4 regions of the Streptomyces sp. NPDC001530 genome follow, and region 3 is predicted to be linked to each of the others. Evidence: riboswitches for the same ligand, from Rfam matches in the RefSeq annotation. Region 3 holds a riboswitch; each other region holds the start of a gene.

Region 1 (5,069 bases), on a different contig from region 3:
TCTCGGCGACCTGGAAGGTGTAGTACATCCGCTCGCCGTCCAGATGATTCTGCGTGTAGCCGTGTCCGACCGGGCCGGCCCCGGCATGGGCGGGGTCGAGATGCGCGGCCAGATAGTCGTGCGGGGTGCACAGCCGGCGTCGCTCGTCGGCCGTCACGGTCCGGGCCGAGGCGGCGTGCCTGCTCAGGATCGCCTTGAGCACCTCGCTCTTGGGGTCGTCGCCCGTGCGCATCGCGTTCGCGTAGGCGGCGGCGTCCGCGCCCGGGACCGACAGCAGCTTGCGGGAGCCGGCGGCGACGTCGTTCAGCGCGGGTGAGAGACAACCGCCGGGCAGCGCGTCGTGGTTGCCGACCGTGGAGTACCACGGGATGCCGAGCCCCGGGCTGGTCACCGGCCGGGTCGCGGCGTCGAGGAAGCCGGGGATCAGGGGCAGCCCGCGCCGCTTGTCCAGGTCGCGCAGGGCCGCGTCGTCCGGGTGCCAGTACAGGGGCAGCCCGGAGTTCTGGACCCCCTCGTACGCCGTTGGGTCACCGGTGTCGGGTGTGATCCGGCCGCCGCTCATCAGCGTGAGGAACCACTCCAGCTCGATCACGGAGTTGTTGTCGAAGTTGTCGCCCGTCGTCATCACGAACGCGGGCGGCAGACCGGTGTGCGGGCCCCCGCCGAGCGCGTTCACCTGCTCCACCAGCGCGACCGCGCCCGCCACGGTCAGCGCCTCCTGCGGACGCCACGCGGTGGCCGTGCGCGACCGCAGGAACTCCGTACGCAGCGGGTTCTGTACGTCGGTGAGGTGCAGGTCGGTGAACTGGACGAAGCAGGCCAGCGGGGTACGCCGGTCGTCGCGGCCGCTGCGAGGAGGGGCGAGTTCTCCCCGTACGGTCAGGGGCCAGCCGGGCCCCGAGACCAGTCGCCGGAAGGCGCCGGGGTGCGCGGCACCGCCGAGGCGGGCGGTCGTCTCCAGGGTGGTCGTCGCGTACGGTGCCGGCCGCCTGATGGTGCGGGCCGGCTGTCGGGCGACATCCCGTACGGCGGGGGACCGGCGCTGACGCGGCAGGAACGCCCCCGCCGTCCCGGATGCCCCGGCTGCCACGGCGGCGCCGGAGGTCAGCAGAAATCGACGGCGGTTGATGGTGGACGCTGGTTCGGTCCCGGCCATGGGGCAGCCCTCCGGTGCCTCCGAGTGACTCACTGAGCGGAACCACTCATTCAGGGCTCGGGGGCCCATGCGTGGCGCTGCCATGAACGCCGCGTGATGGCTTGCCGAAGCCAGTCGAACCCATGTACGTGGCCCCCTCTGTGAGGCCATGGACGCGGGTCAGGGAATCCGGTGCGAATCCGGAGCTGACGCGCAGCGGTGAGGGTGACGGGCGGGCATCGGCCACTGGACCCATGGAGTCCGGGAAGGCGCTTCGTCCGGGTGACCCCGAGTCCGAGACCTGCCGGCGGCTTCCATGGTCGTACGACGGCGGGGAAGCACCGTACGACCGGGCTCCGCGCTTGAGCCCTCGACGACTGGGGAACTCTCCGTGCCGTTCGCACCCCTGGCCCGCCATGCCGCCCTGCTCACCTCGGGCGCGCTGCTCCTGACCGGCTGCGGATCCGGCCCGTCCGCCGCGAGGTGCTCACCGAGGAGCTGATCGCGAAGGTGTACGGGGTATGGGCCGCCCTCACGCCTTCCGGGCCCGAAGACGGCCCGTACGTACGGTACTTGGGGACGGTGGGCTGAGCCTGCCGTAGGCAGATCCGCGCGGTCGCCGTGTCCTCCCCGGGTGCGGGTCCAGGGACCGATCCGCAGATCTTGAAACACGTACACATGTCCGGAATGGGCCCCACCTCCCTGCGCCCGGCCTCCGGCCCGCCTACGCTCACCTCGTGCTCCGTATCATCGACGCCCGAACGGGCGAGCCCACCGACGTCGCCCGCGCCCGCCGCAGCCTGGTCCGCGTCCACGCACGCGCGTCCGGGTTCGACACCACGAGCCTGCGGGTGCTCCTCGTCGCCGACCTCCTCGTACGGGCCCTGGAACTCGGCGGCACACCCGTCTGGGCGACCTTGAGTGCCGCGGCGGACCCGGCGGAACTCCGGGCGGGTGCCGCGGCGCTCGGAATCCGGCCGTTCGAGGACCACCGCGACGCCGCGACGGGCCCGGGCGAGGCGCAGACCATCGACGTACTCACCCAGGAGGCGGAGGGTGCGGCGACGGGCGGAGTGTGCGTCGCGGTCGCGCCGGTGGAACCCGCAAGCGGTCCCGTGGACGCCATCGTCCTGCGGCTGGCCCTGCTGGCGCACCGCAGGGACGAGCCGCTGCGGCTCGACGCGGGCACCCTGGGGGACGCCGACGACACACTCACGCGCTGGCGCGCCGCGGTCGCGGCCTGGGCGACCCAGCCGTCCCGGCCCGTCCCCGAGGACGTACGCCAACGGCTGCGCGCCGCCTGGGAGGACGACCTGGACGTACCTGGCGTCCTGCGCGTCCTGCGCTGGGTGGAGACCTCCGACGTGCCGGACGGCGCCCGCTTCGAGACGTACGCCTACGCGGACCGTCTCCTCGGGCTCGAACTCACCCGAGAGATCGGGGCGTCGCTGTGATGGCGCGCGCCGGAGCCGGCCCGCTGCGCAGACTGGTCGTCCTGAGGCACGCCAAGTCCGCCTGGCCCGACGGCGTGGCCGACCACGAGCGGCCCCTCGCGCCGCGCGGCCGCCGCGACGCCCCGGCGGCCGGGCGCGCGCTCGCCGGGGCCGACTGCCTGCCCGACCTGGCGCTGTGCTCCACCGCGGTACGCGCCCGGCAGACCTGGGAGCTGGCCGCGGCCCAGTGGGGCACCCCGCCGCCCGTACGGCTCGACCGGCGGCTGTACGGCGCGGACGTACCGGAGTTGCTGGAGGCGGTGCGCGAAGTCCCGGACCAGGTACGGACGTTGCTGCTGATCGGGCACAATCCGGGCCTGGAGGAGCTGGTCCTCGAACTGGCCGGGGACGGCCTGGACGACGCGCTGGAGGACGTACGGACGAAGTTCCCGACCTCGGCCGTCGCGATCCTCGCCTGGCACGGCACCAGCTGGCGGGAACTCGCCCCCGGCACGGCCCTGTTGACGGACATGATCGTGCCGAGGGGCAAGAAGTCCTGACCTACCGAGCCGAGCGGAAGGAAGCCCCGGCCCTCAGCCGACGTGGACCCGGGGCCTGCGCTCCGGGTCGGGCTCGGCGCGGCGGAGCACCTCGCGGGTGACCGGGGCGACCTCGCCGTCACCGAAGACGAGGAAGCGGACGAGGTGGCTCAGCGGGTTGCCCTCGGTCCAGTTGAAGTAGGCGTTCGGGACCTGGCCGGTGCGCTCGCGCAGCTGCATGAGCACGGCGGCGATGGTGTTGGGCACGGTCGCGCCCTGCACCCGCAGCCTGCGCACCCCGTGTTTCTCGTCGCCGTGCACCGCCAGGTCGGCCGTGAAGTCCGAGGAGTCGGTCACGAAGACCTCCAGGAACAGCACGGGACGGCCGTCGGGGATGTGGGTGCGCTCGCGCTGGCTGTACTCCTTGGCGCGGTACTCTCGGGTGCTGTGCTCCTGCGGCTCGTTGGCGATCAGCTGCAGGGGCCCGCTCGCCGCGGCTTCGTCGATGAACCGTGCCGCCGCCTCGTCGAACGTGACCTCGGCGGCGCGCAGTTCGAAGGCGCGGCGCACCCGCGACGCGAACGAGGTGCACAGGATGGCGACGATGAAGATCAATGCGATCTTGAGACCGTCGGGTCGCTCGATGACATTCGTGACCAGCGTGTACGCGAACACCGCGCTGATCGTGCCGAAGCCGATCGCGGCGCCCCGCCGGCCCCGCTGGTGCACGGCGACCGTCGAGGCGAAGGACGCGGAGAGCATCAGGACCAGCACACCGGTCGCGTACGCGCCGCTCTGGTCGTCGACGTTCGCGTTGAACCACAGCGTGATGAAGACCGCGGCCGCCATGAAGACCAGGACCAGCGGGCGCACGGCGCGGGTCCACTCCGGGGCCATGCCGTAGCGCGGCAGATAGCGCGGTACGAGGTTGAGCAGCCCGGCGAGCGCGGAGGCGCCCGCGAACCAGAGGATCGCGATGGTCGAGAGGTCGTAGACCGTGCCGAAGGCCTCGCCCAGGTGCTCGTGCGCGAGAAACGCGAGAGCGCGCCCGTTCGCCGAGCCGCCGCTCTTGAACTCGTCCTGGGGGATCAGGATCGTCGTCGCCAGGCTGGACAGCAGCAGGAAGCCGCTCATGATCACGGCGGCCGTGGTGAGCAGCTTGCGGGTGTCACGGATCCGGCCCGTCGGCTTCGCGTACGTGTCCGTCGGATCGCCCTTGACCTGCGGCATCACCGCCACACCCGTCTCGAAGCCGGACATGCCGAGCGCCAGCTTGGGGAAGACGAGGAGCGCCACACCGATCATCGCGAGCGGCGAGGAGTGCTCGGCCGTCATCGCGTCGGTCCAGTCGCCGATCTTGACCGGATGGCTCAGCACCTCCCAGGCGGAGACGGCCAGAACGACGACATTGAGGGTGAGATAGGTCGCCACGAGCGCCACGGCGATGCCGATGGCCTCCTTGAAGCCCTTCAGGAAGACCGCACCCAGGGCGGCGACCAGCAGGAGGGTGATCCAGACGTTCCCGCCGTGCATCCAGTGCGGAGCGAAAGGATTCTCCACCACGTGCGCGGAGGCGTCCGCAGCCGACAGGGTGATCGTGATCAGGAAGTCGGTGGCGGCGAAGCCGAGCAGTACGAGAACGAAGATCTTCCCCGCCCACCAGGGCAGCAGCCGCTCCAGCATCGCGATCGAGCCCTCGCCGTGCGGGCTCTCGTGCGCGACCCGGCGGTAGACCGGCAGCGCGCCGAGCAGGGTCAGCGCGATCAGCACGAGCGTCGCGAGAGGGGACAGCAGTCCTGCCGCGAGTGCGGCGATGCCCGGCTGATAGCCGAGCGTGGAGAAGTAGTCCACGCCGGTGAGGCACATGACCCGCCACCACTTGTGGCCCTGGTGTTCGGCGTCCGGGGTGGCGTGCGGACCCGGGTGACGGGCCGACCGCTCGTTCAGGCCCTCCAGGAGCCA
Region 2 (5,069 bases), on a different contig from region 3:
CTCTCCAGGCGGTCCAGCTTCTCCACCGAGTCCATCCACTTGAAGCAGAACCCGGCCTTCTCGCGGATGGAGGGGATGTTCTCGACGGCGGCGAACGCGGCGGCGCGGTCCTCCGGGTCGGGGAGGTAGGTGTCCAGCAGGGTGAGGTAGAACTGGACGTGCACAGCCTCCTCGAAGAGCTGGCGGGAGAGATACAGCCGCGCCTCGGGGGAGTTGATGTGCTTGTACAGCGTCAGCACCAGGTTGTTCGCCACGATCGAGTCGCCCGTCGCGAAGAACGCGACCAGACGGCCGATCAGGTGCTGCTCGGCGGGCGTCAGCTTCGCGAGGTCGGCGACGTCCGAGTGGAGGTCGACCTCCTCGACGGTCCAGGTGTTCTTGATGGCGTCCCGGTAGCGCTCGTAGAAGTCCGGGTAGCGCATGGGGCGGAGGGTGAGTTCGAAGCCCGGGTCGAGAAGGTTCTTCTCGGTCTTCTCCGAGGAGGAGGTGTCGGCGCGCAGCGCCGTCGTTGAGGGGTGGTGGTCGGGCGACGGGTGGGCGGTCATTACTGGCAGGCCTCGCAGGACTCGGGGTTCTCAAGGGAGCAGGCGACGGCGTCTTCGTCGGGAGTCGCCTGTACGGGGATGGGGGTCTGCGCCTGGGCCGCGCGGGCGATGCGGGTCGCCGGGCGGGAGCGCAGGTAGTACGTCGTCTTCAGGCCCGACTTCCAGGCGTACGCGTACATCGAGGAGAGCTTGCCGATGGTCGGCGTCTCCAGGAAGAGGTTCAGGGACTGGGCCTGGTCCAGGAACGGGGTGCGGGCGGCTGCCATGTCGATGAGGCCGCGCTGCGGGATCTCCCACGCCGTGCGGTACAACGCCCGTACGTCCTCGGGGATCCAGGCGAAGTTCTGCACCGAGCCGTTCGAGTCGCGCAGCGCCTCGCGGGTACGGGCGTCCCAGACGCCCAGCTCCTTCAGCTCGTTCACCAGGTACGAGTTGACCTGGAGGAACTCGCCGGAGAGCGTCTCGCGCTTGAAGAGGTTCGACACCTGCGGCTCGATGCACTCGTACACGCCCGCGATGGAGGCGATGGTGGCGGTGGGCGCGATCGCGAGGAGGAGCGAGTTGCGCATGCCCACCGCGGCGATACGCTCCCGCAGGGCCGCCCAGCGCTCCGGCCAGGTCAGCTCGACGTCGAAGTGGTCGGGGTGCAGCACGCCCCGGGCCGTACGGGTCTTCTCCCAGGCCGGCAGCGGGCCGCCCCGCTCGGCGAGGTCGGCGGAGGCCTCGTACGCGGCGAGCATGATGCGCTCGGCGATACGGGTGGACAAGGCCTTGGCCTCGGCCGAGTCGAAGGGCAGGCGGAGCTTGAAGAAGACGTCCTGGAGGCCCATCGCGCCGAGGCCCACCGGGCGCCACTTGGCGTTCGAGCGGCCCGCCTGCTCGGTCGGGTAGAAGTTGATGTCGACGACGCGGTCGAGGAAGGTGACGGCCGTGCGGACCGTCTCGTCCAGCCGCTCCCAGTCGATGTCGTCGCCGATGACGAATGCGCCGAGGTTCACCGACCCCAGGTTGCAGACCGCCGTCTCCCCGTCGTCCGTGACCTCCAGGATCTCGGTGCACAGGTTCGAGGAGTGCACCACATGGCCCGGCTCGGCCGTCTGGTTGGCGGTGCGGTTGGCGGCGTCCTTGAACGTCATCCAGCCGTTGCCGGTCTGCGCGAGGGTGCGCATCATGCGGCCGTACAGGTCGCGGGCCGGGATGGTCTTCTTGGCGAGACGCGCCTCCTCCGCCTTGCGGTACGCGGCGTCGAACTCCTCGCCCCACAGGTCGACCAGCTCGGGTACGTCGGAGGGGGAGAAGAGGGACCAGACGCCGTCCGCGTTCACCCGGCGCATGAACTCGTCCGGGATCCAGTGCGCGAGGTTCAGGTTGTGCGTACGGCGGGCGTCCTCACCGGTGTTGTCGCGCAGCTCCAGGAACTCCTCGATGTCGGAGTGCCAGGTCTCCAGGTAGACGGCGGCCGCGCCCTTGCGCCGGCCGCCCTGGTTCACGGCCGCGACCGAGGCGTCGAGGGTCTTCAGGAACGGGACGATGCCGTTGGAGTGCCCGTTCGTGCCGCGGATCAGCGAGCCGCGCGAGCGGATACGGGAGTACGACAGGCCGATGCCGCCCGCGTGCTTCGACAGGCGCGCCACCTGGTGGTAGCGGTCGTAGAGGGAGTCCAGCTCGTCCAGTGGGGAGTCGAGGAGGTAGCAGGACGACATCTGCGGGTGCCGCGTACCGGAGTTGAAGAGCGTGGGGGAGGAGGGGAGGTAGTCGAGGCGGCTCATGAGCCGGTAGAGCGCGGCCACTTCGTCTACGGAACGGGTCGTGTCGTCCTCGGCGAGACCGGACGCCACCCGCAGCATGAAGTGCTGGGGGGTCTCGATGACCTTGCGGGTGATCGGGTGCCGGAGCAGATAGCGGCTGTGCAGGGTGCGCAGGCCGAAGTAGCCGAAGCGGTCGTCCGCGGCGACGTCGATGAGGTCGTTCAGGCGGGCCGTGTGCAGGCGTACGAACTCGGCCGTGCGGTCGGCGATGAGGCCCTCGCGGTGGCCGACGGCGATGGACTCGGAGAAGGACGTGACGCCCTGCGAGGCGGCCTCCGCCGCGATACTGATCGTCAGCAGCCGGGCGGCCAGCCGCGAGTACGCCGGGTCCTCGGAGATGAGGCCCGCTGCCGCCTCCGTGGCCAGCTCGCGCAGCTCCGTCTCGTCCGCGCGGGCGGACCGGCCGCGCAGCGCGGCGGCGGCGACCCGGCCGGGGTCGGCGTCGGGGAGGTCGGCGGTGAGGTCGGTCAGGGTCCGCAGCAGCGCGGTACCGGGACCGTCCGTCTCCACCGGGGCCTGCTGCACGGAAGCGGAAGCTGTCGCCGGATCGGCTGGCGCGATGGTCACGTGGGGCTCTCCCTCGCTCGGCACGGGGCCTTGAGGAGGGCAGCGGGGCGCGCGGACACCGGTTGCGGGTACGCGTGCGTCCACCGGCCCATTCCACGAGGCCCGGACGTCGTCGGCGCCCGGGCCGGGTGGCCGGGCGCGCTGTCGACAGGTCCTCGGACTGAAACGAGTACGTGCAGGCGGGTACGCGAACACGCACAAGTACACCGTTGCGGGACAGTTCCGGATTCGCACCGGATTCCCCTGCGGCGACAGCGAGCATGAGCATACATCTTGTGTCGGGTTGCGGGAGCGCCCCCACATGTTGTGTCGTGTGGGCGTTGGGGGTGCCTATGGAGTCTGCTTACGCAGTGTGTCGGAGCGTCAACTCGTAGGTGAGCAGCAGGATGTCGTCGATGTCCGGGATGGGGTTCCAGTCGCGGTCGGGGGTGCGGGTGAAGCCGAGGCGTTCGTAGATGCGGTGGGCTGCGTGCATGGTGCGCTGGGTGGAGAGGACGATGCGGACGCAGCCGTCCGTGGCGCGTGCGCGGTCCACGCAGGCGCGGACCAGGGCTTCGCCTGCGCCTCTGCCGCGGGCCTCGAGTGAGACCGCGAGCATGCGGATCTCGGCCTCGCCGGGGCGGGCTATGTCGGCCATGGAGCCGCCTTGCGGTACGAAGGTGACGCCGCCGAGTACGCGGTCCTGGGCCACCGCGACGAGTACGTCGGCCGAGGCGGCCCGCTTGGCCACGTCCCGCAGCTCTCCCAGGTACTCGTCGCTCTCGCCGAAGTCGAGCAGGCCGTCTCCGAGGTAGGCCTGTGCGGTGATCTCGCCGACGGTGTCGTACTCTGCGGGCTGCGCCCGCCTGATTGCGATGTCCATGCGGGGGAGTGTGCCTGACGGGCACGGCGACGGGCCGCCGGATATTTGTCCGGGGACCCCGTCTTGTGGCGTCCGCGCGTGCGGCCCGGTGGTGGGTCGGGGCCGTGCCGGAGCATCCGTCCTCGGTCTGGCGCGGAATCGGTCGGGTTGGAAGGGGCCCGGCGGTGACGCGCCATCCGCTGCGGGCGGACGTTCCGGCACGTCCCCTTACGCCGGTGAGCGGCCGCGGGTGCGTCCGTTCTTCAGCCCGTCCGGCGTTTGAGGACGAGGCCGTTCAAGCCGATACGGGGGTCTGGGGGCGGAGCCCCCAGATACGGGACGGGTAGGGGCGGAGGGGGCGAAAAACCCACCCGCCCCTACCCGGCGCCGGGTGCCTAGTGAGCCGCGCCGGCCGTGGCCGGCGGAAGCTCCACCTCGACCCCCGGGTCGCCCGCGTCGGCCGTGTAGTCCGCCGGGGACGTCTCGTCGACGCCGTCGGGGGCCTTGAACGCCCGGAGGGCGAAGGTGAGGACGACGGTCACCGCCAGGTTCAGCACGAACGCCGTCAGGCCGATGTAGCCGATCTCCCCGATCCCGGGGATCTCCTTCGCGCTGCCGCCGAAGTGCTTCTGCGTCGGGGAGGCGACCCCGTACGCGGCGAACGTGCCGTAGAGCATGCCGACGGCCCAGCCCGCGAGGAGCGCCCAGCGGTGGAACCAGCGGGTGAACAGGCCGCCGACCAGGGCCGGGAAGGTCTGGAGGATCCAGATGCCGCCGAGGAGCTGGAAGTTGATCGCGACTGTTTTGTCCATGGTGAGGACGAAGACCAGCGCGCCCACCTTCACCAGGAGCGAGACCAGCTTGGAGACCTTGGTCTCCTGCTGCGGGGTCGCGTCGGGCTTGATGAAGTCCTTGTAGATGTTGCGCGTGAAGAGGTTCGCCGCCGCGATGGACATGATGGCGGCGGGGACGAGTGCTCCGATGCCGATGGCCGCGAAGGCCACGCCCGCGAACCAGTCCGGGAACATGGTCTCGAAGAGCTGCGGGATCGCGAGTTGGCCGTTCGTGACCTTCACGCCGGCCGCGATCGCCATGAAGCCGAGCAGGGCGAGCAGGCCCAGCATCAGGGAGTACAGGGGAAGGATCGTGGTGTTGCGGCGGATGACGTCGCGGCTGCGGCTCGACAGCGTCGCCGTGATCGAGTGCGGGTACATGAAGAGTGCCAGCGCTGAGCCGAGTGCCAGGGTGGCGTACGTCCACTGGCCTGCTTCGGCGGGGACGATTCCGCCGGCGCCTGCTGCCGTGTAC
Region 3 (5,069 bases):
CTCCTCCCACGCACTCTTCGGCGGCCTGATCGGCGCCGCGGTCATGTCGGCCGGCTGGTCGTCGGTGAACGGCTCGACCATCGTCACCAAGGTGCTGATCCCCGCGGTCGCCGCGCCCCTCGTGGCCGGACTCGCCGCGATGCTGGCCACCCGGCTGACGTACAAGATCGGCGGTCGCGCCGAGGAGAAGGCGACCGCCAAGGGCTACCGCGCGGGCCAGATCGCCTCCGCCGGCCTGGTCTCGCTGGCCCACGGCACGAACGACGCCCAGAAGACGATGGGCATCATCACCCTGGCCCTGGTCACCGGTGGCGTGATCGCGCCGGACTCGAACCCCCCGATGTGGGTCATCGTGTCGGCCGGTACGGCCATCGCGCTCGGCACCTACCTGGGTGGCTGGCGCATCATCCGCACCCTGGGCAAGGGGCTGACCGACCTCGCGCCGCCGCAGGGCTTCGCCGCCCAGACCAGCGCCGCGACGGCCATCCTGGCCTCCTCGCACATCGGCTTCTCGCTCTCCACCACCCAGGTCTGCTCCGGCGCCGTGCTGGGCTCGGGCCTCGGCCGCAAGGGCGGTGTGGTCCGCTGGTCGACCGCGACGCGGATGTTCGTCGCGTGGGGCCTGACGCTGCCGGCGGCCGGTCTGGCCGGTGCGAGCGCCGAGTTCCTGACCAAGCAGGGCACGTGGGGCATCGTCGCCACGGGCGTGCTGCTCGTCGCCGGTGCCGGTGTCATCTGGACGCTGTCCCGCCGCCAGCCGGTCACCGTCGACAACGTCAACGACGTCGCCGCCGAGCCGGCGGGCGTCGTCACCGCGGCGATCGCCGCGGTCACCCCGCCGCCGGCCGGTCCGATCGCCGACGACCTCAAGACCACCATCCCGTCCCCGGACGCGGAGCCCACCCGCCCGGCCACGGTGTAAGGAACGAACAGCATGCACATCGACTGGGCAGCCCTCGCCTCCGTCTTCGGAGTCAGCCTCCTCACCACCGTGGCCCTCGTCGGCCTCTTCACCCTCGGCATCGTCGGCCTCTCGAAGCGCGAGTCGGCGTCCGCCCAGGGGGGCTCTGCCGCCCTCGCGGTCACCGGTGCGTACGTGTGCTTCGCCGCCTGTGCGGCGGCGGTGGCGTACGGGATCTTCATCATCGTGTCCTGAGCGCCGCACGGCCGTAGGGCCTGAGCGTTGCCGTCCGCCCTGTCGGGGCCGCCCTATGGGTGGTCCGGGCAGGGCGGTCGCATGTGTGCCTCCGGGGGGACGACTGAGGCGGGGAGGGAGTCCCTACCTCTGGGGCGTGCGGACCCTGCCGCTCGCAGAGCCATGTGGTGGAGCCGTCAACGCGGCCGTCAAGACGGTAGTCAAGAGTGCCGGTGTCGGTCGCTCCGGACAGCAGAGGGCCGTTGAAGAACCACGCACCGACACTGGGGGAAGCACTGAGGACCGCCAGTCTCGTGGCATTGTCCTCATGCCATAACTCTCAGGTTTCTCGCCCGTGTACGAGGCAAGCACCAGCAGGCCCTTCTTGTCGTACGGCCCCCTCACCTGGAGATCCGTGCCGACCTTCCAGCGGCACGACCTGCCCGTCGTCCCGCATCATCTCGCCGATGTACACGCCACTGTTCGGCCCCTCCCCGTTCGCCTCACGCTGGTCCGGTCTCCGTAGTGCAGGCCATTGCAGGGCGTCACACAGCACGTCCGCAATGCTCTCCTGCGTCATCACCTCCTGGGAGTGAATGCGCGGCACGAGGGGCGCACGAGGGGATCCCGTGCCTCCCGATGTGGGCCTCAGCACACTCCCCCGTCGCAGGTCAACAGCAAGTTGACGGGTCTTCCAACCCCGTGGTGGACTGCCGGAGCCAAGTACGGCGACAGGAGAGGAAGCCGGTGTGAGTCCGGCGCGGTCCCGCCACTGTCACCGGGGAAGGAAGTCCCCGGGAGCCAGGAACTCTCACCGCCGGTCTCGTCGAACCAGGGCGTGGACACCCTGAGTGAGGACATATCGCCATGCGCGGCTGCCCAAGTGCTTTGCGAGCGACGCAAGCGACACCAGCCACACCCCTGACGCGGAGGACGCGGACCACCGTTGTGCCCGACCTGACGGTCGGCTGAACCGATGCGTGCCGATCGCGTCTTCGCGTACGGCGCCGCCGCCGGCCTCCTCGGCGACCTGCTGCTCGGCGACCCCCGCCGGGGGCATCCGGTCGCCGCGTTCGGGCGGGCCGCGGGAGCCGTGGAGCGGGTGTTGTGGCGGGACCACCGCGGGTGGGGCGCGCTGCACACCGCCGTGTGCGTGGGCGGCGCCACCGGGCTCGCGGCGCTGGCCAGTCATTCCGTACGTCGATCCCGTACCGCCTCCATCGCGCTGACCGCCGCCGCCACTTGGGCCGTCGTCGGAGGGACCTCCCTCGGGCGCGAGGCCCGGGCGATCGGCGACGCGCTCGCCGCCGGCGACGTCGAGGTCGCCCGGGAACGGCTGCCGCATCTGTGCGGGCGGGATCCGCAGGCGCTGGACTCCGACGGGATCGCGCGGGCGGTCGTCGAGTCCGTCGCCGAGAACACCTCCGACGCCGTGGTGGGGGCCCTGGTGTGGGGGGCCGTTGGCGGTGTGCCCGGGCTTGTCGCCTTTCGGGCCGTCAACACGCTCGATGCCATGGTCGGGCACAAGTCCCCCAAGTACCGGCGGTACGGCTGGGCTTCCGCGCGGCTCGACGATGTCGCGGGGTGGCCGGGGGCACGGCTGACCGCCGTCCTCGCGACCGTGGCCGGGGGCGATCCGCGGGGCGCCGTGCGCGCGTGGCGTGCGGACGCCCGTAAGCATCCGAGCCCCAACGCCGGGCCCGTGGAGGCTTCGTTCGCGGGGGCGCTGGGGGTGCGGCTCGGGGGGACGCTCTCGTACGGGGGGCGGGTTGAGCACCGGCCCGTCCTCAATGGCGCGGGGCGCGCCGTCCAAGTCGACGACATCCAGCGGGCCGTACGACTGTCGCGCCGCGTGAGTCTGCTCGCGCTCGGCGTCGGCGTCGCCGCACGGGCCCTGACACGACGGGGAGGCACGTCATGAGCGGCGCACTGCTCATCGCCGGCACCACCTCCGACGCCGGCAAGAGCGTCGTGACGGCGGGGATCTGCCGGTGGCTGGTGCGGCAGGGCGTCAAGGTCGCGCCCTTCAAGGCGCAGAACATGTCGCTGAATTCGTTCGTCACGCGCGAGGGAGCGGAGATCGGGCGGGCGCAGGCCATGCAGGCGCAGGCGGCGCGCGTGGAGCCGACCGCGCTCATGAATCCCGTGCTGCTCAAGCCGGGCAGCGACCGGAGCAGTCAGGTCGTCCTCATGGGCAAGCCCGTCGGGGAGCTCTCGGCGCGCGGCTACCACGGAGGACGGCAGGAGCAGCTCCTCGGGACCGTGCTGGACTGCCTCGCCGAGTTGCGGGGCACGTATGACGCGGTGATCTGTGAGGGAGCCGGCAGTCCCGCTGAGATCAATCTGCGGCGTACCGACATCGTGAACATGGGGATCGCCCGGAATGCCCGGCTCCCCGTGCTCGTCGTCGGTGACATCGACCGTGGGGGCGTGTTCGCCTCGTTCTTCGGGACGGTCGCGCTGCTCTCGCGCGAGGACCAGGAGCTCGTCGCCGGGTTCCTCGTCAACAAGTTCCGCGGGGACGTGTCCTTGTTGGAGCCGGGGCTCGACATGCTGCACGGCCTCACCGGGCGTCCCTCCTACGGCGTCCTGCCCTTCCAGCACGGCCTCGGCATCGACGAGGAGGACGGGCTGCGGGTCTCCTTGCGGGGAGCGGTCCGGGAGTCGGAGGTCTCCTCCCCCGTCGGCGAGGACATCCTGCGAGTCGCGGTCTGCGCCATCCCCCTCATGTCCAACTTCACGGACGTGGACGCGCTGGCCGCCGAGCCGGGTGTCGTCGTGCGGTTCGTGGACCGGGCCGAGGAGCTGGCCGACGCCGACCTCGTCGTCGTCCCGGGGACCCGGGGGACGGTGAAGGCGCTGGAGTGGCTGCGGGAGCGCGGACTCGCGGCCGCCATTTCCAGAAGGGCCTCGGAAGGCCGTCCCGTCCTCGGTGTCTGCGGTGGCTTCCAGATCCTCGGCGAGCACATCGAGGACGAGGTCGAGAGCCGCCGGGGCCATGTCGAGGGCCTCGGACTCCTGCCTGTACGCGTGCGGTTCGCGCGCGAGAAGACCCTCACCCGGCCCGTCGGCGCGGCGCTCGGCGAGCGGGTCGAGGGGTACGAGATCCATCACGGCGTCGCCGATGTCACCGGTGGCGATGCGTTCATCTCTGATGACAATGGACACAGCCTGGACGGCTGCCGGGTCGGCGCCGTCTGGGGTACGCACTGGCACGGCTCGCTGGAGTCGGACGGATTCCGGCGCGCCTTCCTGCGCGAGGTGGCGGCCGCCGCGGGCCGTCGTTTCGTGCCCGCCGCCGACACGTCGTTCGGGGCGCTGCGCGAGGAGCAGTTGGACCGGCTCGGCGATCTGATCGAGGAACACGCGGACACGGACGCGCTGTGGCGGCTCATCGAGTCGGGCGCGCCGCAAGGACTGCCCTTCATTCCACCGGGAGCACCCGCATGAGCACAGTGTTGTTGTTGTCGACCGCCGACACGGATCTGCTGGCGGCCCGTGCCTCCGGCGCCCCGTACCGGATCGGCAATCCGACCCGGGTGGACGTCTCGGAGGAGCTCCCGGGGCTCATCGAGGGCGCGGACATCGCCGTCGTACGGCTCCTGGGGGGCAAGCGCGCCTGGGAAGAGGGCCTGAGCACGCTGAAGGCCTCGGGCATCCCGACCGTGCTGCTCGGCGGAGAGGCCGTCCCGGACGCCGAGTTGATGGCCGAGTCGTCGGTGCCGGCCGGTGTGGTGGCCGAGGCGCTGCGCTATCTGGTGGAGGGCGGCCCGGAGAACCTCACCGAACTGGCCCGGTTCCTCTCCGACACCGTGCTGCTCACCGGTGAGGGCTTCGAAGAGCCGCAGAAGATGGCCGAGTACGGCATCCACGACGAGCGGGCCTTCGTCGAGGGCCGCCCGACGGTCGGCGTGCTCTTCTACCGGGCGCACGA
Region 4 (5,069 bases), on a different contig from region 3:
AATGTGAAGATCACCGCCGATCGGTAGCCGCGTTCCAGCTCGCCGTGGAGCACTGCGCCCGCGGAGCCCTCCTTGAGGACGCCCGGGGCGCCGACGATCTCCATCAGCCAGGCGTACGCCTCGCGCCGCGCCTCGGAGCCGTACACCTTGACGGCGGAGGCGTCCTGCGGGGTGAGGGTGCCTTCCTGGACGGCGTTCACCATCTGCCAGTTGAGCAGTTTCATGGCGTCGAGCCTGGTGTGGGTCTGGGCCAGGCGGCGGCGCACCCAGGGGAGGTCGATGACGCGGCGGCCGTCGGCGAGCTTGGTCTCCATGGCCCAGCGCTGGACGTCGTGCAGGGCGCGGATCGCCATGGTGCCGTGGGCGGCGAGCGTGACGCGTTCGTGGTTGAGCTGGTTGGTGATCAGCCGCCAGCCCTTGTTCTCCTCGCCGACCCGGCGCGAGACGGGGACGCGGATGTTCTCGTAGTAGCTCGCGGTGGTGTCGTGCGAGGCGAGGGTGTTGATGATCGTGCAGGAGTAGCCGGGGTCGGAGGTCGGCACCAGGAGCATGGTGATGCCCTTGTGCGGCGGGGCGTCCGGGTCGGTGCGGACGGCGAGCCACACCCAGTCGGCGGTGTCGCCGTTGGTCGTCCAGATCTTCTGCCCGTTGACCGTGTAGTGGCCGGTGGCCTCGTCGCCCTCCCGTACGGCTTTCGTCTTGAGCGCGGCCAGGTCCGTGCCGGCGTCGGGCTCGCTGTAGCCGATCGCGAAGTCGATCTCGCCGGAGAGGATCTTCGGCAGGAAGTACGCCTTCTGCTCCTCCGTGCCGAACTGCATGATCGTCGGGCCGACGGTGTTCAGGGCCATCAGCGGGAGCGGGACCCCCGCTTGGGCCGCCTCGTCGAAGAAGATGAACTGCTCCACGGGGCTCAGCCCGCGCCCGCCGTACTCCTTGGGCCAGCCCACGCCGAGCCAGCCGTCGGTGCCGAGGCGGCGGATGGTGTCGCGGTAGAAGCGCTTCTGCGCGGCCGGGTCTGCGATGGGGGCACCTCCCATGCCTTGAGGGCCATGGGGGAGGGCGTAGGCCTTGTCCGGCACCAACTGGGCGAAGTAGCCACGCAGTTCGGTGCGCAACCGCTGCTGCTCCGGCGTGTATTCGAGATGCACGGCGCCTCCTGGCTCCCAAGGCCGACCTGACGGCGCACACCGTAGAACGTGTTTCAGTAATTGGGAATGCCGACGACATGCGAGAGGGGCGGTCCCGGCCGACCGGGACCGCCCCTCTTCATCCGCTCAGTGGGCGACGGGAGTCGCCTCGGCGGCGACCTCCTTCTTCCGCCCGGTGGCCGGCCGCGGAGCCAGCACCCGCTCCGCCAGGAACCCGAAGACGAGCCCGAAGGCGGTCCACAGGGTCAGCTGGATGGCGAGGGCCGCGAGGCGGAACTGCCAGAGCAGGGTGGCGGAGAAGTCCTTCGGGACCTCGTTCACCGCCGGCAGGAACGCGTACGCGAGGCCGATCGCGAGGCCGAAGAACGCGCCCGCCGCGATCGTGGCGTTCCAGTTGCCCAGGCGCGGCGCGAGGCGCTTGCCCAGGATCACGGTCGCGACGGCCAGCAGCACGCTGAGGACCATCATCAGGAAGTACAGGGTGGTGCGCTTGCCGATGGTGTCGGGGTCGCCGACGGACGGCGGGTTGGCCGGATACTTCAGGAACGGCACGACGTAGACCGCGAGCAGGCCCGCGGCCGACAGCAGCAGCGCGCTCGCCCGCGGTCCGAAGCGGCCGATCCTGCCGAGCGCGAAGCAGTACGCGAGGGCGGCGATACCGCCGAACGCGACCCCGTAGACGAGCACACCGGTGGCCAGACCGCCGGTGGACTGCATCGTGCGGGAGACGGCTTCCATGCCGTGCTCGTGGGAGTGCGCCTCTTCGTAGGAGATCGCCGAGTCGACCCGCGGCTCCCCCAGGAAGTAGGCGGCGACCAGGGCGAGCAGGCCCGCGGCGAGACCCGCGAGCATGCCACGCACCAGAAGGTTTCTGACAGTTGCTGAGTTCATGAGCTCGTACGTTTCCTCGTCGCCAGTCAGTGGCACGGGAAGCCGAGCAGGTGGCGGGCGTCGTGGACCCACTCGTGGACGTTCTCGCCGGACACGAGGGAGGTGGCGCCCTGTTCGGCGCCGACGAAGTAGAGCAGGACCAGCATCAGGATGCCGAAGAAGACCGCCCAGGGGGCGATCGCGCCGATCGGCAGCTTGGCCGGAACGGCGGTGGGGGTGGCGGTCGGCTGAGCGACGGACTGCGCCATGGGGCAGAACCTCCTGGGGAACTCGCGTCCCATCTCGGTGGTGCACAGGACGACGGCCGCGGGTCTGACTTGCCCAGCCTTCGCCGCCCCTGGCGGGAGTGGCTCGTGCTGGGTTTACAGTGGCGCGACCGTGCCGGATTTCCACCGGACTTCCGCCGAACCGTCGTCGATTTCGACGCGACCGTACCGCGAAGCCGGGATCCGGCCAAGGGCGCACGGAGCGCCACACCGTGCGCCCCTTGCCCCGGGGACGCCACCGGTTCCCGTACCGCACAAGGTTTTTCGCAGACGAGAACTCACGAAAGTGGATGGATGACGAGCCGAGTGATCTTCATCTCAGCGGCGATCAGCGAGGCGCTGCGCGAGGCCCGCTTCGACGACGGATGTCCGGTGGATGCCGCGGGGGTGCGGCTCGCGCGCGCGGCAGCGGGTGCGGTGCCGGTCGCGGAACGGCTGTGGGTCTCCCCCACCGTGCGATGCCGCGAGACCGCGGGCGCGCTCGGCCTCGAAAGCGCCCTGGACGTGGCGGAGTTGGCCGGTCTGGACGTGGGTCACTGGCGCGGGGCGACCCTGGCGGAGGTGAGCGCGAAGGAGCCGGAGGCGGTGGCTCGATGGCTGGCCGATCCCGGGTCCGCGCCGCACGAGGGGGAGTCGGTGCGGGCGTTCTGCGACCGCGTGGCGGGGTGGCTGGACACCGCCTCGCACCTCTCGGGCCGGACGGTCGCGGTGGTGGAGCCCGAGGTCGTACGGGCCCTGGTGGTACGGGTGTTGGGCGCACCGGAGGCGGCCTTCTGGCGCGTCGACGTGCCGCCCCTGACCGCCACCGAGTTCAGCGGCCGCGCAGGTCGCTGGAACGTGCGCGCCGGACGCCCGCTCGGCGAGCCGGCCTGACCCGCGTCCCGCCCTGGGCCGAGGTGGCTACGAACCCGAGCCCAGGGTGGCGAGGAAATCCGTGCACGCCTGCGCGCAGGCACGGCACGCCTTCGCTCCGTCCTCCGCGCCCGCGTACCCGTCGAAGACCTGCGCGCACTCCAGACAGATGGCGCGGCACCACTCCACCTGTGCGCGGATGCCGTTCTCGTCCAGATGAAGCTGCTCGGACAGTACGAGGCAGGTCGCGTCGCACACTTCCGCGCACAAGACGCCCTTGCGGCGTACGAGATGCTGTTCCTTCGGCCCGTCGGGATCCATGAGGCTCGCGCGCAGCGCGCACGCCCGGGCGCATTCGGTACAGGCCTGGGCGCAGACGAAGCGGTCCTCCAGGAACCGGAAGAGCTCCTGCTGGGAAGTTGTTGATGTCACAACGCGCGGGTAACCGGGGGGAATCGTGTCAAACCCCGAACCTCACACCCCGGCCACCCGGTGCGGGCGACGGCCATCACGCTTCCGCCGCCTCCCGCGAGATCTGCTCGAACTGCGCGCCCATCGCCGCGGAGAGTGCCTGGGCCGCCGACAGCGGGCGGACCATGACCATGAGGTCGTCGATCCTGCCGTCCTCGTCGAAGTGCAGGAAGTCGCAGCCGGTGATCTCCTTGTCGCCCACCTTCGCCTGGAAGACCAGCGCGTGGTCGCGGCCGTCGGCACCGGCGATTTCGCGTACGTACCGGAAGTCGCTGAAGACACGCGAGACGCCGCGCAGGATGGCCGCCGTGATCGCCTTGCCCGGGTAGGGCTTGAAGACGACGGGGCTGGTGAACACGACGTCGTCGGCCAGCATCTCCTCGATCGCGGCGAGGTCTCCTGCCTCCACGGCCTTGCGGAAGGAATGCATCACGCCTGCCCTTCATACTCAACTAATTGAATAGGTGCGGATCAGATTAGTCGCGGGGGTGTGCGACGTCTAGCCTTGGGCCATGGCATTGCGCAACGCGGTCCTGGCCGCGCTTCTGGAGGGTGAGGCGTCGGGGTACGACCTGGCCAAGGGGTTCGACGCGTCGGTGGCCAACTTCTGGATGGCGACCCCGCAGCAGCTGTACCGGGAGCTCGACCGCATGGAGTCCGAGGGGCTCATCGAGGCCCGGCTCGTCCAGCAGGAGCGCCGGCCGAACAAACGGGTGTTCTCGCTGACCGAGGCGGGCCGTGGCGCACTGCGCGCGTTCACGGCCGAGCCGTCGAAGCCCACGGCCATCCGGGACGAGCTGATGGTCAAGGTCTATGCCCTCGACGAGGGCAACGACGAGGCCGTACGGGCGGCGATCACCGAACGGCTGGAGTGGGCTCGCGGCAAACTCGCCCACTACGACCGGATCCGCGCCCGGCTCCTCGACGGGCGCACCGAGGACGAGTACCTGGCCGGGGCCGAGCGCGTCGGCCCGTATCTCACGCTGATGGGGGGACGCGCCTTCGAGCAGCAGAACATCCGTTGGGCCGAGCGGGCCCTGCGCATCCTGGAGCAGCGCGCCGCCGTGGCGCGATAGTTCCGCGCCTCGGTACCGCTCCTTGGTCCCGTGCCGTATTCCCGGAGGGGTCATTGGATGCCCTATGCCTGCAAAAGGCTTCCCTATTGGTCACCTATGGCGGACCCGCATACCGTCGAGGACATCGCCGCCCTGACGATCTGAGCGCAGAGCGTCAGGGCGTAGGACGACGTACGACGACGTACGACGCCGTATGGCCAAACCCCCCCCGGTCCGTCAGGGCCCGCACTCTCGGAGACACGTACCATGTCGAAGATCCTTTTCGTGATGACCGGCGTCGACTACTGGACGCTCGCCGACGGCACCCGGCACCCGACCGGCTTCTGGGCCGAGGAGGCCGTCGCCCCGTACGAGGCGTTCAAGGC

What was found. A riboswitch is a leader RNA that binds a small molecule or an ion and turns the genes downstream of it on or off. The one in region 3 is predicted to bind cobalamin.
Region 1: linked by a shared signal. The riboswitch ahead of ACFY0T_RS22130 (hypothetical protein) and the one ahead of ACFY0T_RS32345 (cobalamin biosynthesis protein) in region 3 are both predicted to bind cobalamin.
Region 2: linked by a shared signal. The riboswitch ahead of ACFY0T_RS40205 (ribonucleoside-diphosphate reductase subunit alpha) and the one ahead of ACFY0T_RS32345 (cobalamin biosynthesis protein) in region 3 are both predicted to bind cobalamin.
Region 4: linked by a shared signal. The riboswitch ahead of ACFY0T_RS28885 (CbtB-domain containing protein) and the one ahead of ACFY0T_RS32345 (cobalamin biosynthesis protein) in region 3 are both predicted to bind cobalamin.

Annotation. Positions count from the first base shown of each region.
Region 1 covers NZ_JBIAVS010000010.1:242,130-247,198, reverse strand. The annotation lists gene ACFY0T_RS22135 (TIGR03767 family metallophosphoesterase) at 1-1,156, opposite strand, end outside; cobalamin riboswitch at 1,269-1,460, shown strand; gene ACFY0T_RS22130 (hypothetical protein) at 1,873-2,589, shown strand; gene ACFY0T_RS22125 (SixA phosphatase family protein) at 2,586-3,128, shown strand; gene ACFY0T_RS22120 (amino acid transporter) at 3,162-5,069, opposite strand, start outside.
Region 2 covers NZ_JBIAVS010000025.1:65,345-70,413, reverse strand. The annotation lists gene ACFY0T_RS40210 (ribonucleotide-diphosphate reductase subunit beta) at 1-422, opposite strand, end outside; gene ACFY0T_RS40205 (ribonucleoside-diphosphate reductase subunit alpha) at 545-2,920, opposite strand; cobalamin riboswitch at 3,026-3,198, opposite strand; gene ACFY0T_RS40200 (GNAT family N-acetyltransferase) at 3,264-3,782, opposite strand; gene mctP (monocarboxylate uptake permease MctP) at 4,157-5,069, opposite strand, start outside.
Region 3 covers NZ_JBIAVS010000017.1:68,943-74,011, forward strand. The annotation lists gene ACFY0T_RS32335 (anion permease) at 1-922, shown strand, start outside; gene ACFY0T_RS32340 (hypothetical protein) at 935-1,156, shown strand; cobalamin riboswitch at 1,824-1,967, shown strand; gene ACFY0T_RS32345 (cobalamin biosynthesis protein) at 2,112-3,056, shown strand; gene ACFY0T_RS32350 (cobyric acid synthase) at 3,053-4,585, shown strand; gene cobN (cobaltochelatase subunit CobN) at 4,582-5,069, shown strand, end outside.
Region 4 covers NZ_JBIAVS010000014.1:229,332-234,400, forward strand. The annotation lists gene ACFY0T_RS28875 (acyl-CoA dehydrogenase family protein) at 1-1,148, opposite strand, end outside; gene ACFY0T_RS28880 (CbtA family protein) at 1,275-2,039, opposite strand; gene ACFY0T_RS28885 (CbtB-domain containing protein) at 2,066-2,287, opposite strand; cobalamin riboswitch at 2,327-2,485, opposite strand; gene ACFY0T_RS28890 (histidine phosphatase family protein) at 2,600-3,178, shown strand; gene ACFY0T_RS28895 (ferredoxin) at 3,206-3,589, opposite strand; gene ACFY0T_RS28900 (nuclear transport factor 2 family protein) at 3,666-4,058, opposite strand; gene ACFY0T_RS28905 (PadR family transcriptional regulator) at 4,141-4,704, shown strand; gene ACFY0T_RS28910 (type 1 glutamine amidotransferase domain-containing protein) at 4,951-5,069, shown strand, end outside.